2 regions of the Neobacillus sp. DFD-2R genome follow, and region 1 is predicted to be linked to the other one. Evidence: a T-box and tRNA genes for the amino acid it is inferred to sense, from the RefSeq annotation. Region 1 holds a T-box; the other holds one or more tRNA genes.

Region 1 (5,468 bases):
TGGCGGGCACTGTTGTATTTTAAAACCTCCAACAGTTGTGGCATGATGCTTAAGCGGAGCACACTGCGATCTTCACTCATTGGCATCGCAAGGCGGATTGTATCCCTGCTTACCAGTGCGAATTGGGCTGCCTTTTCTTCACTTGTTAATGAATAGGTAACCGCTTGGTACAAACCCGCACCTTCAAGATATTGGCGAACAACTCTGCGCTTTTTCTGGTAGTCAGAAAGCTTTCCGGGGGTGGTAGATCCAATTGGCAGGGTTTTCGGAATATTGTCATAGCCATAAAGCCGGGCCACTTCTTCAATTAAGTCTTCTTCAATTTTAATGTCACCGCGACGTGTTGGTGCAGTAACAGTGATCAAATCTTGTTCAATGGTTACAGCAAATTGTAAGCGGTCAAAAATGTTTTTTACATCATGGCTGTTTAAATTTGTTCCAAGAACACGATTGATTTTTTCCAAAGTAATTGAAACAACTGCCGGTTCCACAGTAAGGGTATCAACTTCTCCTGCACCTTCTAACACTTCACCGTTCGCATATTTAGCCATAAGATATGCTGCACGCTCACCTGCTGCACGAACCCGATTCGGATCAACGCCTTTTTCAAAGCGGGCACTTGCTTCACTTCTTAAACCATGGTCTTTAGAAGCTTTCCTTACTGCCGCTCCGTTGAAATATGCAGATTCCAAAAGCACTGTAGTAGTGTCTGTAGTTACTTCAGAATTAGCCCCTCCCATGACACCTGCAAGAGCAACAGGTTCTGTTCCATTTGTAATCACTAAATGGTCGGATGTTAATGTACGCTCAACGTCATCAAGCGTAACAAATCGCTCTTCATCTTTCGCTCGGCGAACGACGATTTCTTTTGAACCTAAACGGTCATAATCAAATGCATGAAGCGGCTGACCATATTCTAATAGAATGTAGTTTGTAATATCGACAACATTATTATGCGGACGGATACCTGCCGACATTAATCGGGTTTGCATCCATAATGGTGCCGGGCCAATTTTTACATTTTTAATCACTTTTGCCACGTATAAAGGGTTGTCCTCATGAGCGTCTACGGTAACCTTAATGTAGTCAGTTGCCTTTTCATTTGTAGAATGGAGGTTTATTTCCGGAAGTTTCACTTCCCGCCCAAGAATCGCCGCTACTTCATAAGCAACACCCAGCATGCTTAAGCAGTCAGATCGGTTCGGAGTTAATCCAAGCTCCAGCACTTCATCGTCTCGGTTTAATGATGCTAATGCATCTGTTCCCACCTCTGCATCAGCAGGAAAAACAAAGATTCCCTCTGAATATTCTTTCGGAACTATTTTCCCTTCCATACCAAGCTCTGTTAACGAACAGATCATTCCATTTGATTCTTCGCCGCGTAGCTTTGCACGCTTAATTTTAAAATTGCCCGGTAGAACTGCCCCAACCTTTGCTACTGCAACCTTCTGACCCTTTGCCACATTGGCAGCACCGCAAATGATTTGAACCGGTGCTTCCTCCCCAACATCAACAAGACATTTGCTTAATTTATCGGCATTAGGATGCTGCTCCCGTTCGAGGATGTAGCCAATCACAACACCTTTGATTCCGTCGTTAAGAACTTCTACTCCTTCTACTTCGATCCCGCTTTTAGTAATTTTTTCAGCTAATTCTGTTGCCGTTACTCCGGATAAATCCACATAATCCCGAAGCCATTTATATGAAACGAACATGTCGTACCCTCCTATTTGTCCAGCTCTAGCGCCCACGGGCGCTAGAGCTTTTATTATTATTCGTGTTTACTAAATTGTTTTAAGAAGCGGACATCATTGGTATAGAAATGCCGAATATCGTCAACACCGTATTTCAACATCGCAATTCGCTCCGGTCCCATCCCAAATGCAAATCCTGTATATTTTTTCGAATCATAGCCAGCCATTTCAAGGACATTGGGATGAACCATTCCGGCACCGAGAATTTCAATCCAGCCAGTTTTCTTACAAACGTTACAGCCTTTTCCGCCGCAAATTTTACAAGAAATATCCATTTCCACAGACGGCTCTGTAAATGGGAAGAAGCTTGGGCGCAGTCTGATTTCACGGTCTTCACCGAACATTTTCTTTGCAAAAACCTCCAGCGTTCCTTTAAGGTCACTCATACGAATATTCTCGCCGACCACAAGACCTTCGATTTGCATAAACTGGTGGGAGTGTGTCGCATCATCATTATCACGGCGGTACACTTTACCAGGGCAGATAATTTTAATCGGTCCCTTGCCTTGATGCTTTTCCATCGTCCGCGCTTGAACCGGCGAGGTATGCGTGCGAAGTAAGATTTCTTCTGTGATATAGAAGGAATCCTGCATATCACGTGCAGGGTGCCCTTTCGGTAAATTGAGAGCTTCGAAATTATAGTAATCTTGCTCGACCTCGGGTCCTTCAGCCACCTGATAGCCCATTCCAATAAATAAATCTTCAATTTCTTCGATGATTCGTGTTAATGGATGGTGATTCCCTACTTTCACAGGTCGTCCCGGAAGGGTAACGTCAATAGTTTCAGAAGCTAATTTTTCAAACACGGCCGCTTCTTCTAAATCCTTTTGTTTTGCTTCCATTTTCACTGCAATTGCTTCTCGGACTTCATTTGCGAGTGCACCCATGACCGGGCGCTCTTCAGCTGAAAGCTTTCCCATGCCGCGCAGCACTTCTGTAATCGGGCCTTTTTTGCCTAAATAAGCAACACGAATATCATTTAATTCCTTTAAGCTCGCAGACTGTTCAATTTTTTGAATAGCCTCTTCCTGCAATTCCTTTAATCGTTCTTGCATTGGAGTTCCTCCTTAATTTTGTAAAATAAGACCTAGGTTTGGCCGGTCTTTTTTCGAATGAACTTTTTTCCACATAAAAAAACCCCATCCCTGGAAAGGGACGAGGTTTATATTCGCGGTACCACCCTTGTAAACACCTTATGTAAAACACATGTGTTCGCTTCATTCGGATAACGGCATAGGCCGATGCATCTTTACATTTCTTTATGAAATGGTCCCGATGCCAACTCGGGAGGTGAACTTCTTCTGCCATTCCCATAAAAGTGCTTGCAGTCGCGGCACTTTCTCCCTAAATGGTGTTAGACAAAATACTTTTCTCCGTCAACGTTTTTCATTTTATCAATATTGTTGACTATTATATAATAATTTCTCTCATGTTTCAAACTGGTTTGCGTCTATTTTTTTAAAAAATAAAGAAGGATGCCGGCTGCAACCGCCACATTTAACGATTCGCTTTTCCCGAAGATCGGAATATAAAGATTCGCTGTTGTGTTGACAAGAATATCTTTGCTAACGCCGTTACCTTCATTCCCTACAATTAGCGCAAATTGACCTGTTGGAGATATCTCGGTATAAACGGAAGCATTTTCAAGGGCTGTTCCGTATACCGGTATATCTTTTTCCTTTAGCTTCCGGGTCCATTCATTGATATCACCGCGAATCACCGGCAGGTGAAAATGACTTCCCTGCGCCGATCGAAGTACCTTTGAATTGAATACATCAACACAGCCGCGGCCGACGACAACAGCATCGATCCCGGCTGCATCGGCTGTTCGAATCATCGTACCGAGATTACCCGGATCCTGGACAGCATCAATGAGAAGAAATGTATTCGCATTGTCAACTGTTTCCATCCTTATCTGGCGGCAAACCGCATAAATTCCCTGCGGTGTTTCTGTATCCGAAAGTGAATTGGAAATCTCCTCAGTAACAACTGTTACAGCTGTGGCACCTGAATCCCAGCGCGGCGGCAGACCTACTTGGTCGGAAACGATAATTTCTATAACTTGTTCACTTTGTTTGAGCGCCTCTTCAACTAAGTGAAAGCCTTCAACAATGAACATTCCCGTCTTATCCCGCTCTTTTTTCGTTAATAGCTTTTTCCATTGTTTAACCTGTGGGTTATTAATAGATTGAATATGCTTCAAACCTAAAGCTCCTTTTATTTTGATTTTTTCATTATAGCCTAATTTAGATACATAATAAAACCAAATACAGGAAAGATATTAAAGAATTACAGGTTAATAAAGGAGTGTGCATTCATGAATTTAAATTTACGAAATGCCATTATTCACAATGTATCCGGAAACTCACAAGCAGAATTGGAAGATACAATTGTTGATGCCATCCAAAACGGCGAAGAAAAAATGCTCCCCGGTCTTGGCGTGTTATTTGAAATCATTTGGAAAAATTCATCGGAAGATGAGAAAAGAGAAATGCTTGAAGCCCTCGAGAGCGGGTTAAAGCAATAGGTTTTTATTGGAGCTGTCGATCAAGCGATCGGCGGCTCTTATTATGGAATTTTAATTAAATGAATTGTTGAGAGTAAATAATCTATTTGCGAAAATGACTAGCTTATTTGCGAATTAACATCCACGAAAAAAAAATCCCCGGAAACTAAACCGAGGATTAAAACCTTATTCAAAGATAATTTTATCTACCGTTTCGCGATCTAAGCGCTTAATAACCTCAACAATTAACTTCACTGCATTTTCATAGTCATCTCGATGAAGCATGGCAGCATGTGAATGAATATAACGGGTTGCAATTGTTATGGCTAATGCCGGAACCCCGTTATGTGTCATATGAATGGAACCGGCGTCTGTGCCGCCACCGGGAATGGCATCAAATTGATATGGGATGTTTAGCTCATCTGCAAGATCTGTTACAAAATCGCGTAAGCCTTTATGGGAAACAAGAGATGCATCGTATAAAATAATTTGCGGACCATTGCCCATTTTGCTCATTGCTTCTTTTTCAGATATTCCGGGTGTATCTCCCGCAATACCAACGTCTACACCAAAACCGATATCAGGCTCAATTTTCGAAGCTGATGTACGGGCACCGCGAAGTCCAACTTCTTCCTGGATTGTACCAACACCGTAAACAACGTTAGGATGATCAACACCCTTTAATTGTTTCAATACATCAATGGCAATTGCACAGCCAATTCGATTGTCCCAGGCTTTTGCCAAAAGCATTTTTTCATTGTTCATCACCGTAAATTCGAAATAAGGTACAACCATATCTCCGGGACGGACACCCCATTCCATTGCATCCTCACGGCTTGTTGCCCCAATGTCAATAAACATATCTTTTATTTCTACCGGTTTTTTACGGGCTTCCGGCGATAAGATATGCGGAGGCTTTGACCCGATAACCCCGATTACATCACCCTTTTTCGTGACGATGGTTACCCGCTGCGCAAGCATAACCTGTGACCACCAGCCGCCAACAGGTTGAAAACGGAGGAAGCCTTTATCATCGATTTGCGTAACCATGAATCCTACTTCATCTAAATGGCCGGCAACCATAATTTTGGGTCCGTCTTCCTTCCCAACCTTTTTAGCGATTAGACTGCCAAGACCGTCAGTTGTAACATCATCCGCGTATGGCGCTATGTATTTCTTCATGACTTCGCGAACTTCACGCTCGTTGC
Region 2 (5,468 bases), 1.3 Mb from region 1:
GTATGGAACGAAAAAAACCGACTTTTCTCATGAAGGCTATTACTCCTGATCAGGATTCCGCAAATAGTATCCTACTCCTCTGCGAGTGACAATCCATGTCGGATGACTCGGGCTATCCTCAATTTTTTCCCGTAACCGTCTAACCGTTACATCAACCGTCCTTACATCACCGTAATAGTCGTAGCCCCAAACAGTTTGTAACAAATGCTCCCTCGTCATGACCTGTCCAATATGTTTAGCCAAATAATACAGCAGCTCAAATTCCCGATGGGTTAATTCAATCGTTTCTCCACGCTTAGAAACCACATAGGCATCAGGATGAATCACCAGTGAGCCTATTTCAATTTCGTTTGTTTCCGTCTCCGCATCCGGCTGGGCAATAATTTGCTGATGACGGCGTAGGTTTGCTTTTACGCGTGCAATTAATTCCCTGGTACTAAAGGGCTTCGTCACATAATCATCTGCCCCAAGTTCAAGGCCAAGCACCTTATCAATTTCAGAATCCTTTGCCGTTAGCATAATAATCGGCATCTCATATTTTTTACGGACTTCACGGCAAACTTCCATTCCGTCTTTTAGCGGAAGCATGATATCTAAGAGAACTAAGTCAGGCTGGATTTCTTCAACCATCGTTAGCGCCTCGTTTCCATCATAGGCGCAATAAACATCATAACCTTCCTTTTTTAAGTTAAACTGCAAAATATCCGCAATCGGCTTTTCATCATCAACAACAAGAATTTTCTTTTCCATACCCATTGCTCCTTTATATTAAAAATATCTTTATATAACAGTCATACCTACTCTATTTTACTTTACCATTTTATAAGCTTTAATTCATCTATTAGCAGCAGGTAGTAATTGTAAGAAATGCGAAAGCTCCCGGAACCCGGAATACATGTAAAAAGTCTCTAGTATTGACTAGAGACTATTTTGGGTATTATCTGAGCTAGGAAAGCGAGTTTTGAAAGCCGCCATTTTTATATACCTAAATTACGGTATTAACTCTCTTAACTAGTTCTTTATATCTACGAGGGAATTTTCCGGAATTTTAGACTACTATACTTTAACATAGTTTTTATAAAAAAAATTATCAGTCGCTATAATGTAACAAAATTGTATAATAGCTGACATTTTATGATATTTAGCGGAAAAGAAAGCAGGTTCATTTTCTCATGCGATTATTCGCGAAGAGATAGGTTCAAATCCCTATAAAAAAAGGATTTTTAGTCGTTTCCGAGGAATAGACTCTATTTTATAAAATAGGATAGAATTCGCGGATCTTTTGTTAGTTACCGGATTATTCACGACAAAACTATTACGATGGTTGGCATAAAAAAGAAGCTTACATTTGCAAGCTTCTTTTTGGGATGGCTCAGGACGGAATCGAACCGCCGACACAAGGATTTTCAGTCCTTTGCTCTACCGACTGAGCTACTGAGCCGTATTATTAATATGTCCTAAACCTTGTTTGAAGTTTTACCTTCGTCCCCATCTCAGAAAGCTTATTCAAGCAGCTGCTCGATGGGTACGCCGATGCTTATTCACAGTCGTTTATTCGATCGTGCTCTACCGACTGAGCCGTATTCTTAACTATGTATGAAAAATGGCGGTCCGGACGGGACTCGAACCCGCGACCTCCTGCGTGACAGGCAGGCATTCTAACCAACTGAACTACCGGACCAAATATATAAATTATGGCAGTCAGCAAGGAGACCGTCCTTGCCAGTCACTTACTGACCAGCCAAATGCCGATGACCCCTACGGGATTCGAACCCGTGTTACCGCCGTGAAAGGGCGGTGTCTTAACCGCTTGACCAAGGGGCCATACATATTGAAAGTTATTTTGCTAATGCAAAAAAATTTGGTGAGCCATGAAGGACTCGAACCTTCGACCCTCTGATTAAAAGTCAGATGCTCTACCAACTGAGCTAATGGCTCAAAATTAGAATTGTTTCCTAAACTTTGATTATCGTAAGTCAGATGCTCGAAATCTCTTACGAGCTTTCTCGCAACTCGCAGCTTATTCACGAAGCTTCGCTCGTTGCTCTACCAACTGAGCTAATGGCTCATACTAATTTATCTCGTTTGTAACGACGCTTTTTATAATATCATACATATTAAAAATTAAGCAATACTTTTTTAAAAAATTTTTTTAAAAAATTTTTTTAAAAAAAGTAAAGCCCTCTTGAAAGGAGGGCTTCTTATTATTGATTAAATCTGTCTCCAAGGGCTGCGGACGACATTTGTTTGGTTACGGTCGGGACCGACAGAGAAAGTAGTTAACGGAATCCCTGTGAGCTGTGTGACACGCTCTACATAATGACGTGCATTAGCAGGCAGTTCATCTAATGATTTGCAGCCTGTAATATCTTCTGTCCAGCCTGGCAGTTCTTCATAAACAGGTTCGCACTGAGCTAATATCTTTAGGCTTGCCGGATATTCTGTAATATGTTCACCTTTGTAGCTATAAGCCGTACAGATTTTTAAGGTTTCGATACCGGTTAAAACATCAATAGAATTGAGTGACAGGTCAGTTAAACCGCTGACACGGCGGGCATGGCGGACAACGACGCTATCAAACCAGCCAACACGGCGGGGACGTCCTGTTGTTGTACCATATTCACGTCCTACTTCACGAATCTGATGACCGATTTCATTATTCAATTCTGTAGGGAACGGACCATCTCCAACACGGGAAGTGTACGCTTTACAAACGCCGACTACATGGGTAATTTTAGATGGACCAACGCCGGAGCCAATGGTTACTCCGCCGGCAACCGGATTTGATGAAGTAACAAATGGGTATGTTCCTTGGTCAATATCAAGCATTACGCCTTGTGCGCCTTCGAAAAGAACACGCTTGCCTTCGTCCAAGGCATCATTCAATACAACAGATGTATCACAAACATATTGCTTAAATTGCTGTCCGTATTCATAATACTCGTCTAAAATATCTTCTTTCTTAAAACCGGTTGTCTCATAAATTCGTTCGAACAAGCGATTTTTCTCTTTAAGATTTTGCTCAAGCTTTTCTTCAAACACGTCACGTTCTAATAAATCTGCAATGCGGATACCGACACGAGCTGCCTTATCCATATAAGCAGGGCCAATACCTTTTTTGGTTGTGCCGATTTTATTAGCACCTTTACGCTCTTCCTCTACTTCATCAAGCTTAATATGGTATGGAAGGATAACATGGGCACGATTGCTGATTCTTAGGTTATCTGTTGTAACCCCTTTTTCATGCAAGTAGGCAAGCTCCGTAACAAGCGCCTTGGGATCAACGACCATTCCATTACCGATGACACAAATTTTTTCTTTATAAAAAATCCCTGATGGAATTAAATGCAATTTGTAGGTTTCGCCATTAAACTGAATGGTGTGACCTGCATTATTGCCTCCTTGATAACGAGCAATTGCTTCTGCATTTTCAGAAAGAAAATCCGTTATTTTTCCCTTTCCTTCGTCTCCCCACTGTGTACCAACAACCACAACTGATGACATTAAAGGCACCTCCGAAATTTATGCTTAAATTGAGTATCTTATTTAATCCATTACATAGTTTATCAATTTTCCTACAAAAAAGTCAACAAAACACGAACATTTTATACAAGCCTATAAAAATATGTTCGTAAAATACTAAATTAGAACTATATAAAAAAACCAGCCTCAAAATTTGAGGCTAGCCTGCTACACTCTTATGCACCCGGAGGGACGGCAGAATCATCAAAGCGTCTCTCCAAGTTAACAAATTTATTATATTCCTTTACAAAGGCCAGCTGTACCGTTCCGGTCGGACCATTACGCTGCTTGGCAATAATGATCTCAATGATGTTCTTAGCTTCGGATTCCTTATCATAATAGTCATCACGATATAGGAAGGCAACGATATCAGCGTCCTGCTCGATACTACCTGATTCACGGATGTCGGACATCATCGGACGCTTATCCTGACGCTGCTCAACACCACGCGAAAGCTGAGAAAGGGCAATGACAGGCACTTGAAGCTCACGGGCTAACTGTTTAAGGGAGCGGGAAATTTCGGATACTTCCTGCTGGCGGTTTTCACCGGACCGGCCGCTCCCTAAAATTAGCTGTAAATAGTCGATTAAAATCATTCCTAAGCCGTGCTCTTGCTTTAATCGACGGCATTTAGAACGAATATCGCTGATTCTCACACCGGGAGTATCATCAATAAAGATCCCCGTGCTTGCAAGACTTCCCATCGCCATCGTCAGCTTGCCCCAGTCTTCATCGGTCAGCGACCCGGTACGAAGCCTTTGGGCATCGATATTTCCTTCAGCACATAAGAGACGCATAACAAGCTGCTCAGCGCCCATCTCAAGACTGAAGATGGCAATATTTTCACCTGTTTTTTTGGCAACATTTTGGGCAATATTTAAAGCAAACGCTGTTTTACCGACAGAAGGACGGGCGCCGACAATAATTAAGTCATTGCGCTGGAATCCTGCTGTCATCCGGTCAAGTTCAACAAATCCGGTCTCAAGCCCGGTAATATCACCAACCCGGTTATGCATGAGCTCAATATTGTCATACGTACGGACGAGAACATCCTTAATGTTGTGGAAAGCACCGGCATTCTTCCTTTGTGCCACTTCCAGGATACTTTTTTCCGCTTCACTTAATAATGCTTCTACTTCATCCTCACGAGAATATCCATCGGAGGCAATCCCGGTAGCCGTTCGAATTAAACGTCTTAATAAAGACTTTTCTTCTACTATTCTAGCATAATATTCAATATTGGCTGCTGTCGGAACCGACCCCGCCAGCTCACTTAAATAACTAACTCCGCCAGTATCTTCTAACAGCTTTGAAGCAGCAAGCTCTTCCGTAACAGTGATAAGGTCAACCGCCTTACCAAGGTCATTTAGCTTTAGCATCACATTAAAGATTTTTTGGTGGGCAGCACGGTAGAAGTCTTCAGGGATTAAAATTTCAGAAGCCATTGTTAATGAAGATGGCTCTAGGAAAATGGCACCTAGAACAGCCTGTTCAGCTTCAATATTTTGAGGGGGCAGGCGGTCTGCAAATAAATCGCTCATATATTAAAAAACCTCCTATATTTAGAGGATTTATGATTAAAGGTTTGGCTATGTTAAACCTGCCTGTTGATTTCCGCTCCAGGCGCTCGCTTTGCGCCTGCGGGGTCTCCCTTGACCTGCTTTTCCCGCAGGACATTGAATAAGCTTCCACGAATATTCACCGCACGAAGAAAATGCGATAGCATTTTCGAGGAGTCTCGCGCCTTCCGCTCCAATCAACAGAGTGAGCTAAATCAACAATGAGCTTTAACAGCACCAAAGGTTTAAAACTATCATATCTCAAAAAGAAAAAAGTGACCAGTTCATACCGATCACATCACTTGTTCAACATTTATTATTTTATCATGTTTTTCTTGAAATTCGAACTGGGAAATTTAGTTTCCTTCTTTAACATGAACTGTTAAT

Evidence for each region. The T-box of region 1 lies ahead of pheS (phenylalanine--tRNA ligase subunit alpha). A T-box ahead of a tRNA ligase gene usually reads a tRNA of that ligase, here a tRNA-Phe.
Region 2: it encodes a tRNA-Phe, which carries the amino acid that the T-box ahead of pheS (phenylalanine--tRNA ligase subunit alpha) is inferred to sense. The anticodon was not compared.

What each region holds. Positions count from the first base shown of each region.
Region 1 covers NZ_CM173228.1:1,340,908-1,346,375, reverse strand. The annotation lists gene pheT (phenylalanine--tRNA ligase subunit beta) at 1-1,715, opposite strand, end outside; gene pheS (phenylalanine--tRNA ligase subunit alpha) at 1,772-2,809, opposite strand; T-box leader at 2,903-3,143, opposite strand; gene AC3ANV_RS06470 (TrmH family RNA methyltransferase) at 3,205-3,957, opposite strand; gene sspI (small acid-soluble spore protein SspI) at 4,072-4,281, shown strand; gene AC3ANV_RS06460 (M42 family metallopeptidase) at 4,447-5,468, opposite strand, start outside.
Region 2 covers NZ_CM173228.1:22,744-28,211, reverse strand. The annotation lists gene walK (cell wall metabolism sensor histidine kinase WalK) at 1-31, opposite strand, end outside; gene yycF (response regulator YycF) at 40-750, opposite strand; tRNA gene AC3ANV_RS00150 (tRNA-Phe) at 1,369-1,441, opposite strand; tRNA gene AC3ANV_RS00145 (tRNA-Asp) at 1,605-1,681, opposite strand; tRNA gene AC3ANV_RS00140 (tRNA-Glu) at 1,753-1,824, opposite strand; tRNA gene AC3ANV_RS00135 (tRNA-Lys) at 1,863-1,938, opposite strand; gene AC3ANV_RS00130 (adenylosuccinate synthase) at 2,212-3,504, opposite strand; gene dnaB (replicative DNA helicase) at 3,699-5,063, opposite strand; gene rplI (50S ribosomal protein L9) at 5,438-5,468, opposite strand, start outside.